DNA from 4 places in the Hoeflea sp. genome. Region 4 is predicted to be linked to each of the others. Evidence: riboswitches for the same ligand, from Rfam matches in the RefSeq annotation. Region 4 holds a riboswitch; each other region holds the start of a gene.

Region 1 (3,772 bases), on a different contig from region 4:
GAGGCATAACATGGCCAAGGGCCTGGTCACGGGCGTCACCGAAACCGGTGAAAACGAGGACGCCGGCCGCACCCGCCTCACTTTCCGCTATCGGTCACGCGTCTGGCGCGTCGTGATCGAGGCCGACGGCAGCCTGTTCGAGGAACCGTTGCCGGTTGTCGAAACCAGGCCCGCAAATGCACCGTTCAGCCTGTTCGATCTCGCGAAGGGCATGTCATGACGGTCATGCCCGGAAACACCGTGTCGACGGCACAAGCCCTGGCCGGCCGTGTCCGGGTTCATCTTCAACGCATCGCGGTGCGGGGAGAACCGATCACATACAAGGCGCTTGCCGAGGCCCTGGAGCTTCAGCCGCCGAACACGATTCATCAGGTCGCGCAAGCGCTTGAATGGTCAATGCGGGAGGATGCGGCCAATGGACATCCCTTCATCGCCGCGCTCGTGATCAGTCGCGTGCGCGACGGGCTGCCGGCGCCCGGCTTTTTCGACATTGCCAAAGAACTCGGGCGCCATGACGGCGAGCCGTCGGGCCCGCACGCGGCGGCGTCTCATGGGGCGATGTTCGCCGCGGCCGTCGACTTCTGGAGTGCGGCCGGTCTGACGCCGCGGTCGGGCCCGCACCGGGAAACAGGTCTGTCGCCGAAAGACGCGAACCCCTGGGCGAAGTTCACCTGCGCCGAACTCGAGGCAAAGCTCCACGAGCTTCGCAAACTGATCGACAGCGGCATGCTCACGGACCGCTCGATGGAGCATCAGCTGACCGAAGTCGGCATCATCGAGAATGAGCTTTCGAGGCGTGATGGCGGGTAAGAATTATGCGAAATTCAAGAACGACCGGGGCGTTGCGGAAATCAGGATCGGCGTCAGGGAATTCAAATGCGCCGGTGCCGCCGAGCCACACGACCATCCGCACATCTACCTTGACATGGGAGCGGACGACACGATCCTCTGTCCCTACTGCGCGACGCTGTTCCGTTACGACGGACGCCTTGGTCCACAAGAGGCCGACCCGCCGGATAGCGTGTTCCTGGATGCGCCCGACGCTTAGGCGATTAGTCCCGGCGATTGCCCGCACCGCCTCACACTTTAACGACAGAACGAATCAGACCGCGGACGATGCCGGCCTATTGTGAGCGAGCGGTCAGCCTGGCGACCAAACACATGAAGGAACGGGCGATCGCCCGGCCGTTCCGCTTCGCGCTCGGCATGGACGTGTTGACGCCGGCAGGTCTCGACACGGATATCCTGGGTACATTCACAGGCGAGGTTCCGCGCAGCGGCACACCCCCGCAGGTCTGCGAACGCAAGGCCCGGCTGGGCATGAAGATGACCGGACTGCCGTTCGGACTTGCCAGCGAGGGCAGTTTCGGCGCGCATCCGCTCATACCCTTCATCCCGGCCGGTGTGGAGTTCATGACCTTCGTCGATGACGAACGGGGCTTCATCCTGACCGAGAGCCTCCTGTGCGAAAACACCAATTACGGCCACTGCGAGGCCCGCGACATTGACGACCTCACGGACTGGCTCTCCCGCACGGGTTTTCCCAGCCATGGGCTGATCGTGCGAACAAACGAGAACGGTCCCGGCAAGCCAATTTCCAAAGGCGTCACCACCGCCGGCGACTTGAAGACGGCGATGGCGAAGGCGGTCACGCGTTCCGATAACGGCGCTGCCTGGATCGAGCCCGATATGCGCGCCCATTTCAATCCGACTCGCATGCGCTCCATCCGCCGACTGGCCTTCAAGCTTGCGCGGCGGCTGGCGACGCAATGTCCGTCGTGCGAAGCGCCGGGTTGGGGACGGACGGGCACGGTCAAGGGACTGCCATGCGAGCTGTGCCGCACGCCAACGGACATGGTGCGCCATGACGTCTTCGGGTGTGCGGTGTGCGATCATATCGAGGAGAAGCCACGTCGCGACGGTCTGCAGGAAGCACCTGCGCAAAACTGCCCGTTCTGCAATCCGTGAGTGAGGGCCGTGAGTGAAGGCTTTGCAAACTTTCTCGAAACCAGGTCCGTGCTCACGGCTCCCCCCGACAAGGACAAACTGCCCTGTGGCAGGGCGGTGCCGTAATCCTCGATACCGCTCAGCCGATGTCACCGCGATCGGATTTACATTGCGATCAACAGCCGCTAACAATGACACATCGACAGGGGTGCCCCATGACCGGGGCTGAGATGCGGGACGATTAAGCCCGCGAACCCTCAAGCTGATCTGGATAATGCCAGCGGAGCGAGGCGAAACATGTTTTCCGGCGCACAAATCTCTTTATATCCCATGTCCGACGATTTCGTCGGCATCATCACCGGCGCGCTGTCGGCGCTCGATCCTTATCGCGAACACCTGCGTATCGAGACCGATGACATCTCCACGCTGATCGTCGGGCCGCCGGAGACGCTGTTTCCGGCGATGCGCGATCTGTTCGTCGCCGCCGCCGGGACGGGCACGCACTGCGTCCTGTCGGCCGCGGTGTCGCGCGGTTGTCCGGGCGAACCGGACGACCCGATCTGCACGCCGTCCGAGGGCCGGGCGCCGGATGAACCGCTCGAAGCGCGCATCGCGGCCGCTGCCGCTGCCGTCAAGACTGCGTCCAGGACAGGTCAGCCGGTCGCCTGCCAGTTCTCGCTCTACCCGCTCGGCGCGGGCCACCATATGGACGAGATCTATGGCTGCATCGACTTCCTGAAAGCGTCCGGCGTGTTCGACCGCCCGAAGAACTTCTGCACCAGGCTCTCGGGCGACGCGGGCGCGGTGTTCGCGGCGCTGGCGCAGGCCTTCACCCGCTTCGGCGCGATCGACGGTCATCTGACGCTAGACATAACGGTATCGGCCAACAGCCCCACCCGCGTCTAGAGCGCGCGGCCTTCGTCCTCTTCCACTCCAGCACGAAAGGGTCACACCATGACCGACAGCAATCTATGGACTTTGCGCGAAACCCTGATCATCGCCGTGCTCGGCGCGGTGTTCGGCGTTCTTTATCTGGGATGGGTGCAGGTCTGGCTGATCGCACAGGCCGTTTTCGGACCGGTGACGATGGATGTCGTCATGGGCTTCTGGTTCATCGTGTCGATGATCGCCGCCGCCATCATCCGCAAGCCGGGTGTGGCGCTCGTCTCCGAAGTGCTGGCGGCCGGCACGCAGATCCTGCTCGGCTCGCCGGCCGGACTGCTCCTGCTTTTGACCGGTCTGGTCCAGGGCGCCGGCGCCGAGGCCGTCTTCGCGGCAACACGCTGGAAGCGCTATTCGCTGCCGGTGCTGATGGCGGCCGGCGTCGGTGCCGCCGTCTTCTCGTTCATCTACACCTGGATCCGGTTCGACTATGGCGAACTGGCGCCGACGCTGCTGGTGGTCATGTTCACCCTGCGCTGCCTGTCGGGCGCCCTGCTCGGCGGGCTGCTGGCCTGGGTCATCGTCAACGCGCTCTACAAGACCGGCGTCCTTTCAGGCCTCAGGATCGATCATGACCGCCGCGCCGCCGCGCCCGCCTGACGCACCGCTTGCGCAATGGGATGGCGTCACCGTGCGCTATCCCCATGCGCGGCGCGACGCGGTCGGCCCGGTATCGCTGGCGATCAGGCCCGGCGAGCGGGTGCTGCTGCTCGGACCCTCCGGTTCCGGCAAGTCGACGCTCCTTCAAACGCTCACCGGCACGATCCCCAGGACCACGCCCGCAACGGTGACGGGCAAAGTGCGGATCGGCGCCGCAAATGCCGCCGACCGGCCGCCATCGGCCTGGGCCGATACGGTGGCCCAGTTTTTCCAGGATGCCGAC
Region 2 (3,772 bases), on a different contig from region 4:
AGCACAATCAGGGCAAAGTCTATTGTCACGGAGGCCGGTCCGCGGGCGGGTGAACGCTGCGCTATCAGGCCGGAGGTTCCGCCCTCGCGCGGCGAGCCGCCCATCAGGGCGAGCATGGCCAAAAGGGCGGAGGTCAAGGCAAGCTGGATGAGCGCCAGCGCGACGGCGCGTTGCGGATCGAAATCAAAACGCAGCGCCTGGTAGATCGCCACCTCGATGGTCGTGGCGGCAGGACCGCCGCCGAGAAGAAGGACAAGTGTGAAGCTGGTCACACACAGCATGAATACCAGACCGCAGACCGGCGCCAGATTGCCGCGCATGAACGGCCACTCGATCAGCCGGAACACTGTCCAGGGACCGAGGCCAAGCTGGCTGGCGTTGCGCCAGTATTCAGGCGGCACACGATCGAGCTGGGCCAGCAGCAGGCGCGTCGCCAACGGCATGTTGAAGAACACATGGGCGATCAGGATCCCGGCCAGCCCGTAGATCGAAACCGGTTCGGACAGTCCGGCAGCAAGCAGCGCCGAGTTGACGATACCCTGCCGGCCCCATATCTCGATCAGGCCGAGGGCGGCGACAATGGGCGGAAGGCCGATCGGCACGGCAAGCAGGCGCACCAGCCAGCGGCGGCCGGGGAAGCGCGGCCTGCGGGCCAGCGCCCTCGCCAACGGGATCGCCAGGGCGACGGACAGCAGGGTCGAAAGGCACGCCTGGAGCAGCGTGAATTGGGTGACCTTCCAGATATAGGCGGTGAACAGCGCGTTGTCCGCGTTCTCGAATGCTGCAGCCGCGCCCAGCAGCGCCAGGACGGCGGCACCGATCACCCCGGCCATGGCGCAAAGCACAAACATGCCCGCGCCTATTCCGGTGGCCGTCTGCCGCCTGCCCAGCATCAATCACTCATGACGGCGAGCCATTCATCGACCCAGGCCTTGCGGTTCTTCGAGACGTCCTCGGAAGAAAAGAGCAGCGTCTTTCCGGGTTTTACCAGTTGCTCGAATGCGGCCGGCAGCGGCTCGGACAGTTTGCCGGCCGGGTACATCCAGTTGGTCGTCGGGATGGCATTCTGGAAGCCGGGTCCGGTCATGAAGGCGAGGAACTCGCGGGCAAGCTCCTTTTCCTGCGAGGATTTCACCAGCCCGGCCACCTCGATCTGCATGTAATGGCCTTCCTCGAAACGGGCGGCCTGGTAGCGGTCCGTTTCCTCCGCAATCATGTGATAGGCCGGCGATGTGGTGTAGGACAGGACCATCGGCACTTCGCCGTTGGTGAAGAGGCCGTAGGCCTCCGACCAGCCCGGCGTGACCGTCAGCACGCGATCCTTGAAATCCTTCCAGGCCTGCGGAGCGTCATCCCCGTAGACCGACTTTATCCACAAGAGCAGGCCCAGGCCCGGTGTCGAGGTGCGCGGATCCTAGATGGCGATCTTGACCGCCGGATCGCCCTCCACCAGTTCCTTGAGGCTTGAGGGCGGCGTCTCCAGCGCTTCAGTGTCGTAGACGACGGCGAAGTAGCCGAAGTCATAGGGAACAAAGACGTCGTCGGACCAGCCGCCCGGCACGTCCACATTCGACTGATCGATGCCGCTGGGCTCGAACAGGCCGGTGTTCTTGGCTTCGGTGACGAGGTTGGTGTCGAGACCGAGCACGATGTCCGCCTTGGTGCTTTCACCTTCGAGCTTCAGCCGGTTGAGCAGGACGACGCCGTCGGCGATGCCGACCCAGTTGAGCGTGCAGTCGCAGCCTTCCTCGAAGGCTTTCTTGACCACGGGGCCCGGCCCCCATTCGGCAACAAAACTGTCATAGGTGTAGACCGTCAGTTCCCGGTCGCTTGCCATGGTAGTCGATGTCAGGGCCAGGGCGGCCGCGAGTGACAGAGTCGCGGAAAAAATACGGGTGTTTGCGGGCATGTGCGCCTCCTTCATCGGTGTTTGCGGGAAAAAGGCGCTTTGCCGCGTCTAATCCCTCCGCCGGTACAAGCCGGATCAGGTTCTTCGGGTTGGCTTTGAGCCTCTCAGCGAACCGCTGCCGCGGTCGGCACCCCGTTAGAGCAGGAACCGTCATAGTCCGGCTCATCGGCGCTGGCAAGTGCTGCAAAAGCTGCTATGTGCATCGGTCAATGACGCAGAAGACGACATTTTTGATCCTGCTGGGCGGGAATCTTGAGAAGACGGCGCGTTTGCGCGGTCAGATTGAAGGCGCGCGGGTGATCGCCGCCGATGGCGGCATGTTTCACGCCCGCGACCTGTCGGTGCAGCCGGAACTGTGGGTGGGGGACTTCGATTCCTCACCCGGGTCCCTGCAGCAGAGCTGGCAGGCCACCCCGCGAAAGGACTTTCCGGCCGAAAAGAATGCGACGGACGGTGAGATTGCCGTCGAAGAGGCGCTGGCGCTCGGTGCGGAGCGCCTCATTCTAGCCGGTGCGCTTGGCGGCGAGCGCAGCGATCATGCCTTCTTTCACATGGCCCTGGCGTGCCGTCTGAAATCGGAGGGCACCGATGTGCTTTTGACCTCCGGCCTTGAGGAAGGCTGGGCGCTCGGCGCCGGCAGTCAGATGATTGATCTGCCGCCGGCCTCGATGTTCTCGGTTCTCAATTTCGGCGATGTATCATCGCTTACCGTTGAGGGGGCGCGTTATCCGCTCGACGCGTTCGAACTGCCGTTCGGGTCCTCGCGCACCATTTCCAATGTCGCCGAGGGGCCGGTATCGGTGCGCCTGGGATCGGGCACGGCGTTGCTTCTGGCGCGGCCCTTCGATCTGTCCGGCACCTGAACGATGGCGCCGCCGATCCTGAAACTCGACGGTATCGAGCTGACCTTCGGCGGAACACCGCTGCTGGCCGGTGCGGATCTTCAGATCGGGCCGGCGGACCGTATCTGTCTTGTCGGGCGCAACGGCTCCGGCAAGTCGACATTGATGAAGATTGCCGCCGGCCTCGTCGAGCCGCAATCGGGCGAGGTGTTCAGGCACCCTTCCGCAACGGTGCGCTATCTGGAGCAGGCGCCGGATTTTGCCGGGTTTGAGAGCGTGCACGATTATGCGCAGGCCGGTCTTGGCCCGGGTGACGATCCGCATCGGGTCAGCTATCTGCTGCAGCATCTCGGGCTTGCCGGCGATGCGGATCCGCAGCGCCTTTCCGGCGGCGAGGCGCGCCGGGCCGCGCTTGCCCGGGTGCTTGCGCCGGAGCCCGACATTCTCCTCCTGGACGAGCCGACCAACCATCTCGACCTTCCGGCGATCGAATGGCTTGAAGGCGAGCTCAAACGCTGCCGTAGCGCCTTGGTTATGATCTCGCACGACCGGCGGTTTCTTGAAAACGTCTCCCGCGCAACCGTATGGCTCGACCGCGGCGAGACCCGCCGGCTGGAAGAGGGGTTCGGCGCGTTCGAAAGCTGGCGCGATCGGGTGCTGGAGGACGAGGAGCGGGAACAGCACAAGCTCGGCCGCGCCATCGTGCGCGAGGAACACTGGCTGCGCTACGGCGTGACCGCGCGCCGCAAGCGCAATGTCAGGCGCCTTTCGGAGCTCAAGGACATGCGCACCCGACTGCGCTCCCACCGCGGACCGGTCGGCAGTGTCGACGCGCGTGCCGCAGGGGGCCGGGACTCCGGAAAGCTGGTCGTTGAGGCGGAGGGCATTGCCAAGTCGTTTGACGGGCGGGACATCGTTAGCGATTTTTCCCTGCGTATCGCGCGGGGTGACCGTATCGGCCTGGTCGGACCGAACGGAGCAGGCAAAACGACTCTTCTAAAGCTGCTGACCGGCACGCTCT
Region 3 (3,772 bases), on a different contig from region 4:
ATGCACAATGCGGCAACCGGCCGCGAACTGACCATGCCGCACGAGATCGCGCAAGCCGAGACGAAACGAAAGATCGTTATCGTCGGTGCCGGACCGGGCGGACTGGAAGCGGCCCGCGTGGCCGCCGAGCGCGGTCATGACGTGGTCGTTTTCGAAGCCGCGCCGGACCCCGGCGGCCAGGTCCGGCTGACCGCGCAATCGCCAAGGCGGCGGGAGATGATCTCGATCATCGACTGGCGCATGAGCCAGTGCACCGCGCGGGGCGTGGTGTTTCATTTCAACAGCTGGGCGCAGACCGATGACATCACCGCGGAAGACCCGGACGTCGTGATCATCGCCACCGGCGGCATGCCCAACACGCGGCTTTTCGAACAGTCGGACGAGCAGGAAAACGTGGTGACGAGCTGGGACATCATTTCCGGCGACGTCAAGCCCGCAGGCACGGTGCTGATTTACGACGAAAGCGGCGATCATCCGGGGCTTCAGGCTGCCGAAATCGCGGCCGTCGCGGGATCGAAGGTGGAAGTCATGACGCCCGACCGCGTCTTTGCTCCCGACATCATGGGCATGAACCTCGTGCCCTATATGCGCGCCCTGCAGGACAAGGATGTGACATTCACGGTGGCCCGCCGGCTGCTGGATGTGCGGCGCGACGGCAACAAGCTGGCCGCCCTGATCGGAACGGATTATTCCGACCATAGGCTTGAAGCGCGCTACGATCAGGTGGTGCTCAACTACGGCACGCTGCCGCTGGATGAGCTCTATTTCGAACTCAAATCGATGAGTTCGAACCTTGGTGCCGTCGACTATGACGCGCTGATCGAGGGGCGGCCGCAGGATTTGCAGCGCAACGGCGAGGGCGCATTTCTGCTTTTCCGGATCGGCGATGCGGTGTCGGCCCGCAACACCCATGCCGCGATCTACGACGCCCTGCGGCTGGTGAAGGACCTTTGAGCGCCTTCCGGCATATCTTCAGGCCGGCGCAGCTGCGCCACAAAACGTTGCGCAACCGCGTCGTCTTCGGCGCGCATACCACCAATATGGCGCAGGACGGCTATCCCGGGCCGCAGCACACCGAGTATTATCGCGAGCGGGCGATCGGCGGGGCCGGGATGATCGTGGTCGAGCCGGTTCCGGTGCATGCGGCAGCGGTACTGACACGGGGATTACAATGTCCATATTCCGGGACTGTCCAAGTCGGCTCTCGTTAAAAAACCGTCGCGACGGGATCGATGTCGACGATGATATGATCGAACGTCTTCGCGCGCTTGCCGCGGGCTAAATATTTGATCCCATGGTCTGCAGCCAGCCGTGAAAAACCGGGCCATGGCCGTGGCCGACGCTCAGTGTGTGGCCGTGCCTGATGGCACCGCGCAGATAGGCCCTTGCCGTGCATACCGCTTCAAACAGGGTCCCGCATCCGGGCAGACGCGTTGCGATCGCGGATGAAAGCGTGCAGCCGGTTCCGTGGGTGTTTGGCGTGTCGATCCGTTCGTCCTCGAACCAGTACGGGCGTTTGCCCGTCTCGGCCAGAACATCGCGGCACATGGGTCCCTTCAGATGCCCGCCCTTCAGCAAGACGGATCGCGGGCCGAGCGTGTGAAGCCGCTGTGCGGCGTCCGCCATATCGAGATGGTTTTTCGGAGCGCTGCATCCCAGAAGTTCACCGGCCTCCGGAATATTCGGCGTCAGAATATCGGCCATCGGCACAAGCTCGGTCTTCAGGGCGTTGATGGCGTCGGGTGCGATCAGCCGCGCACCGCTTGTCGCGACACAGACCGGATCGAGCACCACCGGCACATCTTCGAGATGACGCAGGCATCCGGCGACCGTGCGAATGATTTCGGCATTTGCCAGCATGCCGATCTTCACCGCGTCGATACGGACATCCTCGGCGACGGTCATGATCTGCCGTTCGACGAATTGTGCCGGAACCTCGTGAATGCCGGTGACGCCCTTGGTGTTCTGGGCCGTCAGCGCCGTGATGACGGCCATGCCGTAACCGCCGTTTGCCTGGATGGTCTTCAGATCGGCCTGGATGCCGGCGCCGCCGGACGGGTCGGAACCGGCAATGGCCAGAATATTCGCAACAGTCACGGGCGGCTCAACTCCCTTCGCCGGCATTATCCGAATCAGGTTCAACGGGTTTGATCTCAGCCTTTCGGCACCCCGGTTCCCCGCACTCCACCCCGGCATTGCCGCTATGTCAAGCAACCACTGCTTTATTGTCCCGCTGTCTTGAAATTTTCGCAGTTTCCTGCGTTGCTTGCACAGCATCCGTGATGGGAGAATGAGATGTTGAAGCCCCTTGGAACCATTGCTGTTCTTGTTGCCGGCCTGGCTGCCGCGTCAACGGCGCTGGCGGCGGAAACGCGCCGCATCGAGACGGTCGACAATGCCGACTATTACGGGTTCGATCTGCGGGCCGAGAAGGACGTCACGCTGGACGAATGCAAGTCCATCTGCCTCTCCGACGGGGATTGCCGCGCCTTTACCTTCAACACCAGGGCATAATGGTGTTTCCTGAAATCCGATTTCAACCTGCTCGAGCCGTTTGAGGGCGCGGTGGCGGGCAGGATTGTCACGGGTCCGGACGGAGCCGATATCGGCGCACCGCCGGACCTTTCCTTTCTCGGTCGGGGCCTTTTCACGGAGGCCGCTCAGAAAAGATCCGAACTCACTGCCCGCCGCTATTCCGAGATCGGCCTTGCCTCAGCGGTGGCCGCCGGACGGAACGCACTGGCGGACGGCAATCCGGCTGCGGCAGTCGAATCATTCGGCGTTGCCATCAGCATCGATCCGGACGATGTCGATTTGTGGTTGAACCTTTCCCATGCCGCGCTGAACACCCTCTACGCCGGAAGCCGGAACGATTATTCGCTGCAGCGCACCGCGACCTCGGCGGCGCTGAATGCCTATGAACTTTCGCGCAACGCCCCGCAGCGCGCGCAGGCGCTCGATCTTCTGGCCAGGGCGCTGGAAGTGCGCCAGCAGTTCCGGCCCGCGCTGGAGGCCTACAAGGAGAGCCTTGCACTGGTGGATTCGCCGCGCGTGCGGGCCGATTTTCAGGATCTTCGGTCCAGAAAGGGTTTTCGTGTCGTTGAACATACGGTCGATGCCGACAGCGCCACCGCGCGCCTTTGCGTCCGGTTTTCCGATCCGCTCATGCCGGCTGGCGTCGACTATGCGTCCTATGTGAGCCTGGACGGGCGCGCGGGACGCGACGTGACCGCCAAGGGCCAGGAGATCTGCGTCGGCGGTCTCGATCACGGCAAGACCTACCGGTTGACGCTGAGGTCCGGCTTGCCGGCGGAAATCGGCGAGATCCTTGAAGCGCCGGTGACGATCAGCGCCTATGTCCGCGACCGCGCGCCGAGCGTGCGTTTCGACGGCGACCGTTTTGTGCTTCCGGGCGCCGGGCGCAAGGGCGTTCCCGTCGTCAGCATCAATACGGATGCGGTGGAGCTTGAACTCTATCGCATCGGCGACCGGTCCCTGGCGCCTGTCATGGCCAGGTCGCGGTTCCTGCGCCAGCTCGATGCCTATGATGCCGACACGATCCGCCAGGAACTGGGTGAGAAGGTCTGGCAGGGATCGCTGGAGACCGGAAACGAGCTTAACCGCGAGACCGTGACCAGCTTTCCGGTGGACGAGGCGCTGCCGGAACGCAGACCGGGCGTCTATGTCATCATGGCGCGTGTCGCCGGCGAGCGGCTGGACAATTGGCAAAGCCGGGCCACGCAATGGCTGGTCGTGTCCGATATCGGTCTTT
Region 4 (3,772 bases):
TGATTGCTCCGGCCCGCTGGTTTGCCGACCCGGCCGCCATTGACGCGGATGTCGTTCCTGACGACTGGGTACGCCTCGAGGCCTGAGGCGCAGCGGCGGCCCTGTTTACCCAATCCGCAATGCACGACTACGAGTTCTTTCCGCGGCCTCGTATATGTGATGTGACCGCCCGTCGTGTTTGCCTGCTTTGCCGATGGTGCGGCTTATTTTTCGACGAAAGCCTTCTCGATCAGGAAGCTTCCGGCATTGGCGCGTGTTCCCTCGGTAAATCCGCGCTGTTCGAAGAAGTTCCGTGTGTCCTCGAGCATTTGAGGACCGCCGCACAGGATGACCCGGTCGGTGTGCTTGTCGATCTGCGGCAGGCCGATATCGTCGAAAAGCTTGCCGCTTTCCATGAGTTCGGTGATGCGGCCATTATGGACGAACGGCTCGCGCGTCACCGTCGGATAGTAGATCAACTGCTCGCGCACCATCTCGCCGAGATACTCGTTGTTCGGCAGTTCCTCGACAATGTAATTCTGATAGGCGAGATCCTTGATGAAACGCACGCCGTGGACAAGGACGATCTTCTCGAAGGATTCGTAGATCGCCGGGTCCTTGATGAGACTGAGGAAGGGCGCAAGTCCCGTTCCGGTTCCAAGAAGGTAGAGGTTTTTGCCGGGCAGCAAATGATCGGTAACGAGGGTTCCGGTGGGCTTTGTGCCGACGAGGATCGACTGTCCTTCCTTCAGATGCTGCAGTCTGGATGTCAGCGGGCCGTCCGGGACCTTGATGCTGAAGAATTCGAGGTTCTCTTCATGGTTTGCGCTGGCCATCGAGTAGGCGCGCAACAGGGGGCGGCCGTCGACCTCGAGCCCCAGCATGGTGAACTCGCCATTGCGGAAACGAAAACCCGCGTCACGGGTCGTCTTGAAACTGAAAAGCGTGTCGTTCCAGTGATGAACCGAAAGAACGGTTTCTTCATTGAAATTCTTCATCTCGTCTCCAGACTCGTTTGATCCGGCACGACAACGTACCGGACCGGGCCACGTCAATGTGCCGACGTCGCGGCCTCAAAATTTCATTTGTCGAGGAGTGTGTCCTCTGCTGCCTTGCCCGATGGCTTCGGTGGCATTGGCGAAAATGGAATGATGCGCCAACAAAGTCGAGCATTGATCATACTAAGCCGACAGCGATTTGCGGAATGAAATTCCATGCTTGAGCCCAAATGCGTCGAAATGCCACCTCTTGGGATCTCATTGGTCGGCGTTTGTGATGCCGCATGCGGACGAGGTTTCTCCGGCAACTGAAAAGAGCCTGCTTGACAAAGCGGTCCGGCATTGGTCTTCTCGAACCATTCACCAGGGGAGTCCCGGCAAGGGGCTGAGAGACTGCTGGCATTCGCGGCGCAGTGACCCTTTGAACCTGATCCAGTTCACGCTGGCGTAGGGACGGTAACAGCGCTTCGGGTCCTGCCCCTCCTTTGGGAAGCGCGTTCAGAAAATCCGCAACCTGCGTCTCTGGATCGTCCGAACAGGTCGATGGAGGCACCGATGTTATTTTCCCGAAACCGGACACGGCACCGTTTCCCGCTCGCGAGGTGGCGGCCATGAGGGTGCTGGTCAAGGGCGCGGGCGTGGCGGGCCTGACCGCAGCCTGGGAATTGTGCCGGCGCGGCGCCTCGGTCGCGGTTGTCGACAAGCTCACGCGGGTGGGCGGAGCGGCCTCCTGGTTCGCCGGAGGCATGCTGGCGCCCTGGTGCGAAGCGGAGACCGCCGGGCAAAGGGTGGTCGAATTCGGAAGTCCGGCTCTGCAATGGTGGCGGGAAACGCTTCCCGAACAGGTTTTTGAAAACGGTACGTTGGTTGTCGCGCAGGCCCGTGACAGGGCCGAGCTCGAACATTTTGCCCGCCGTGCCGGCGGCCATCAGCGCGTCGACGAGGCATCCATCGCCCGGCTGGAGCCGGATCTGGCCGGCCGCTTCACCCACGGCCTGTTTTTCGGATCCGAAGCGCATCTCGATCCACGGTCGGCAATGCAGGAGCTGCAGCGGCGGCTGTCCGAGGCAGGCTGCTCGTTTCATCTCGGCGGGGCCGGGCAGGCCGAGCGCGATTATGACCGGATTGTCGACTGTACGGGTCTATCCGGCAAGCAAAGGGACCTTCGCGGCGTCCGCGGCGAAATGCTGATGCTGCGGGTCGAGGGCCTCGCGCTGTCACGACCGGTTCGGCTCCTGCATCCGCGTATTCCCGTCTATATCGTTCCGCGCGGGAATGGCGTCTTCATGGTCGGGGCGACAATGGTCGAAAGCGCGTCAAGCGGCCCCGCAACCGCGCGATCCGTCATGGAACTGCTTGGCGCGGCCTACGCGCTGCATCCGGCGTTCGGCGAGGCGGTTATCGAAGAAATCGGCGTGGGGGTCCGTCCCGCATTTCCCGACAACTTCCCGCGCGTATCCCGCGAGGGCAAGACCGTCAGCATCAACGGGTTCTACCGTCACGGCTTTCTCCTCGCACCGGCGATGGCGACACGTGCCGCGGATATGGCACTGACCGGAAAGGCGGCCTGACATGGAGACGATCGGCTTGATGATCAACGGATCGCCTGTCGCGGCCAGGGCGCGGCGTCTCGATCTGCTGCTGAGCGAGTTTTCCTATGAGGGCGACTGGCTGGCGACCGCGGTCAATGGCGAACTGGTGCGGCGTGAAGAGCGCGCGGTATGCGCATTGAAAGAGGGCGACCGGATAGAAATCCTGTCGCCCATGCAGGGAGGCTGAGATGTTCGCGGTCTACGGTACAAAACTTCCTTCAAGGCTTATCCTCGGGACGGCGCGGTATCCCTCGCCGGATATTCTGGCGCAGGCTGTCCGGGCCTCGGGCGCTGCGGCGGTGACCGTATCGCTCAGGCGTGAAAACGTCTCCGACGCGCCCGGCAGATCCTCCGGCGACCGCTTCTGGTCGATGATCAAGGCTCTGGACGTTCCGGTGCTGCCCAATACGGCGGGGTGCCACAGTGTCAAAGAGGCGGTGACCACCGCCCACATGGCGCGCGAGATATTCGACACGTCCTGGATAAAACTGGAAGTGATCGGCAATCACGACACCTTGCAGCCGGATGTCTTCGCGCTGGTGGAGGCCGCGCGCATCCTGTGCGCCGACGGATTCCACGTATTTCCCTATACCACCGACGATCTGGTCGTTGCCGACCGTCTGCTCGACGCCGGATGTGAGGTGCTCATGCCCTGGTGCGCGCCCATCGGATCAGCAAAGGGACCGACCGACCCGGATGCCCTGCGCTCCCTGCGCGGCCATTTCCCGGATGTGCCGCTGATTGTCGATGCCGGGATCGGCCGTCCGTCACATGCTGCCTGTGTCATGGAACTCGGTTACGACGCGGTGCTTTTGAACACGGCCGTCGCGCGCGCCGATGACCCTGTTTACATGGCCCGGGCCTTTTCGGGCGCCGTGAAAGCGGGCCGCACGGCATGGCACGCCGGCGTCCTGGAGCCCCGGGACACCGCCGTGCCGTCGACACCGGTCATCGGCATGGCGGCATTCTCATGAGGCTCGATCCGTTCTACCTCATCGTCGACAGCGCCGCGTGGATCGCGCGGCTGGTGCCGTTGGGCGTCCGGCTGGTGCAGCTTCGCATGAAGGGCAAGCCCGAGGCGGGCATGCGCCGCGATATCGCGGCGGCCAAGAGCATCTGCACCGAACATGGCTGTCAGTTGATCCTCAACGACTACTGGCGGCTTGCCATCGAGGAAGACTGCGATTTCATTCATCTCGGTCA

The links. A riboswitch is a leader RNA that binds a small molecule or an ion and turns the genes downstream of it on or off. The one in region 4 is predicted to bind thiamine pyrophosphate.
Region 1: it holds a riboswitch for thiamine pyrophosphate, as region 4 does, so the genes downstream of both, AC5E6N_RS03120 (YkoF family thiamine/hydroxymethylpyrimidine-binding protein) here and thiO (glycine oxidase ThiO) in region 4, are expected to answer to the same signal.
Region 2: it holds a riboswitch for thiamine pyrophosphate, as region 4 does, so the genes downstream of both, thiB (thiamine ABC transporter substrate binding subunit) here and thiO (glycine oxidase ThiO) in region 4, are expected to answer to the same signal.
Region 3: it holds a riboswitch for thiamine pyrophosphate, as region 4 does, so the genes downstream of both, thiD (bifunctional hydroxymethylpyrimidine kinase/phosphomethylpyrimidine kinase) here and thiO (glycine oxidase ThiO) in region 4, are expected to answer to the same signal.

What each region holds. Positions count from the first base shown of each region.
Region 1 is NZ_CFHWAF010000008.1:47,454-51,225, reverse strand. Features, by position in the region: gene AC5E6N_RS03140 (DUF6522 family protein) at 1-220, shown strand, start outside; gene AC5E6N_RS03135 (hypothetical protein) at 217-810, shown strand; gene AC5E6N_RS03130 (zinc-finger domain-containing protein) at 800-1,048, shown strand; gene AC5E6N_RS03125 (DUF6671 family protein) at 1,162-1,968, shown strand; TPP riboswitch at 2,142-2,253, shown strand; gene AC5E6N_RS03120 (YkoF family thiamine/hydroxymethylpyrimidine-binding protein) at 2,245-2,853, shown strand; gene AC5E6N_RS03115 (ECF transporter S component) at 2,902-3,489, shown strand; gene AC5E6N_RS03110 (ABC transporter ATP-binding protein) at 3,461-3,772, shown strand, end outside.
Region 2 is NZ_CFHWAF010000079.1:2,780-6,551, forward strand. Features, by position in the region: gene thiP (thiamine/thiamine pyrophosphate ABC transporter permease) at 1-893, opposite strand, end outside; partial or broken gene thiB (thiamine ABC transporter substrate binding subunit) at 893-1,909, opposite strand; TPP riboswitch at 1,945-2,054, opposite strand; gene AC5E6N_RS15355 (thiamine diphosphokinase) at 2,119-2,772, shown strand; gene AC5E6N_RS15360 (ABC-F family ATP-binding cassette domain-containing protein) at 2,776-3,772, shown strand, end outside.
Region 3 is NZ_CFHWAF010000075.1:14,640-18,411, forward strand. Features, by position in the region: gene AC5E6N_RS14965 (oxidoreductase) at 1-954, shown strand, start outside; partial or broken gene AC5E6N_RS14970 (oxidoreductase) at 951-1,166, shown strand; gene thiD (bifunctional hydroxymethylpyrimidine kinase/phosphomethylpyrimidine kinase) at 1,279-2,097, opposite strand; TPP riboswitch at 2,093-2,182, opposite strand; partial or broken gene AC5E6N_RS14980 (MG2 domain-containing protein) at 2,296-3,772, shown strand, end outside.
Region 4 is NZ_CFHWAF010000040.1:27,372-31,143, reverse strand. Features, by position in the region: gene AC5E6N_RS10065 (alpha-1,2-fucosyltransferase) at 1-86, shown strand, start outside; gene AC5E6N_RS10060 (ferredoxin--NADP reductase) at 204-977, opposite strand; TPP riboswitch at 1,333-1,449, shown strand; gene thiO (glycine oxidase ThiO) at 1,589-2,548, shown strand; gene thiS (sulfur carrier protein ThiS) at 2,559-2,756, shown strand; gene AC5E6N_RS10045 (thiazole synthase) at 2,758-3,543, shown strand; gene AC5E6N_RS10040 (thiamine phosphate synthase) at 3,540-3,772, shown strand, end outside.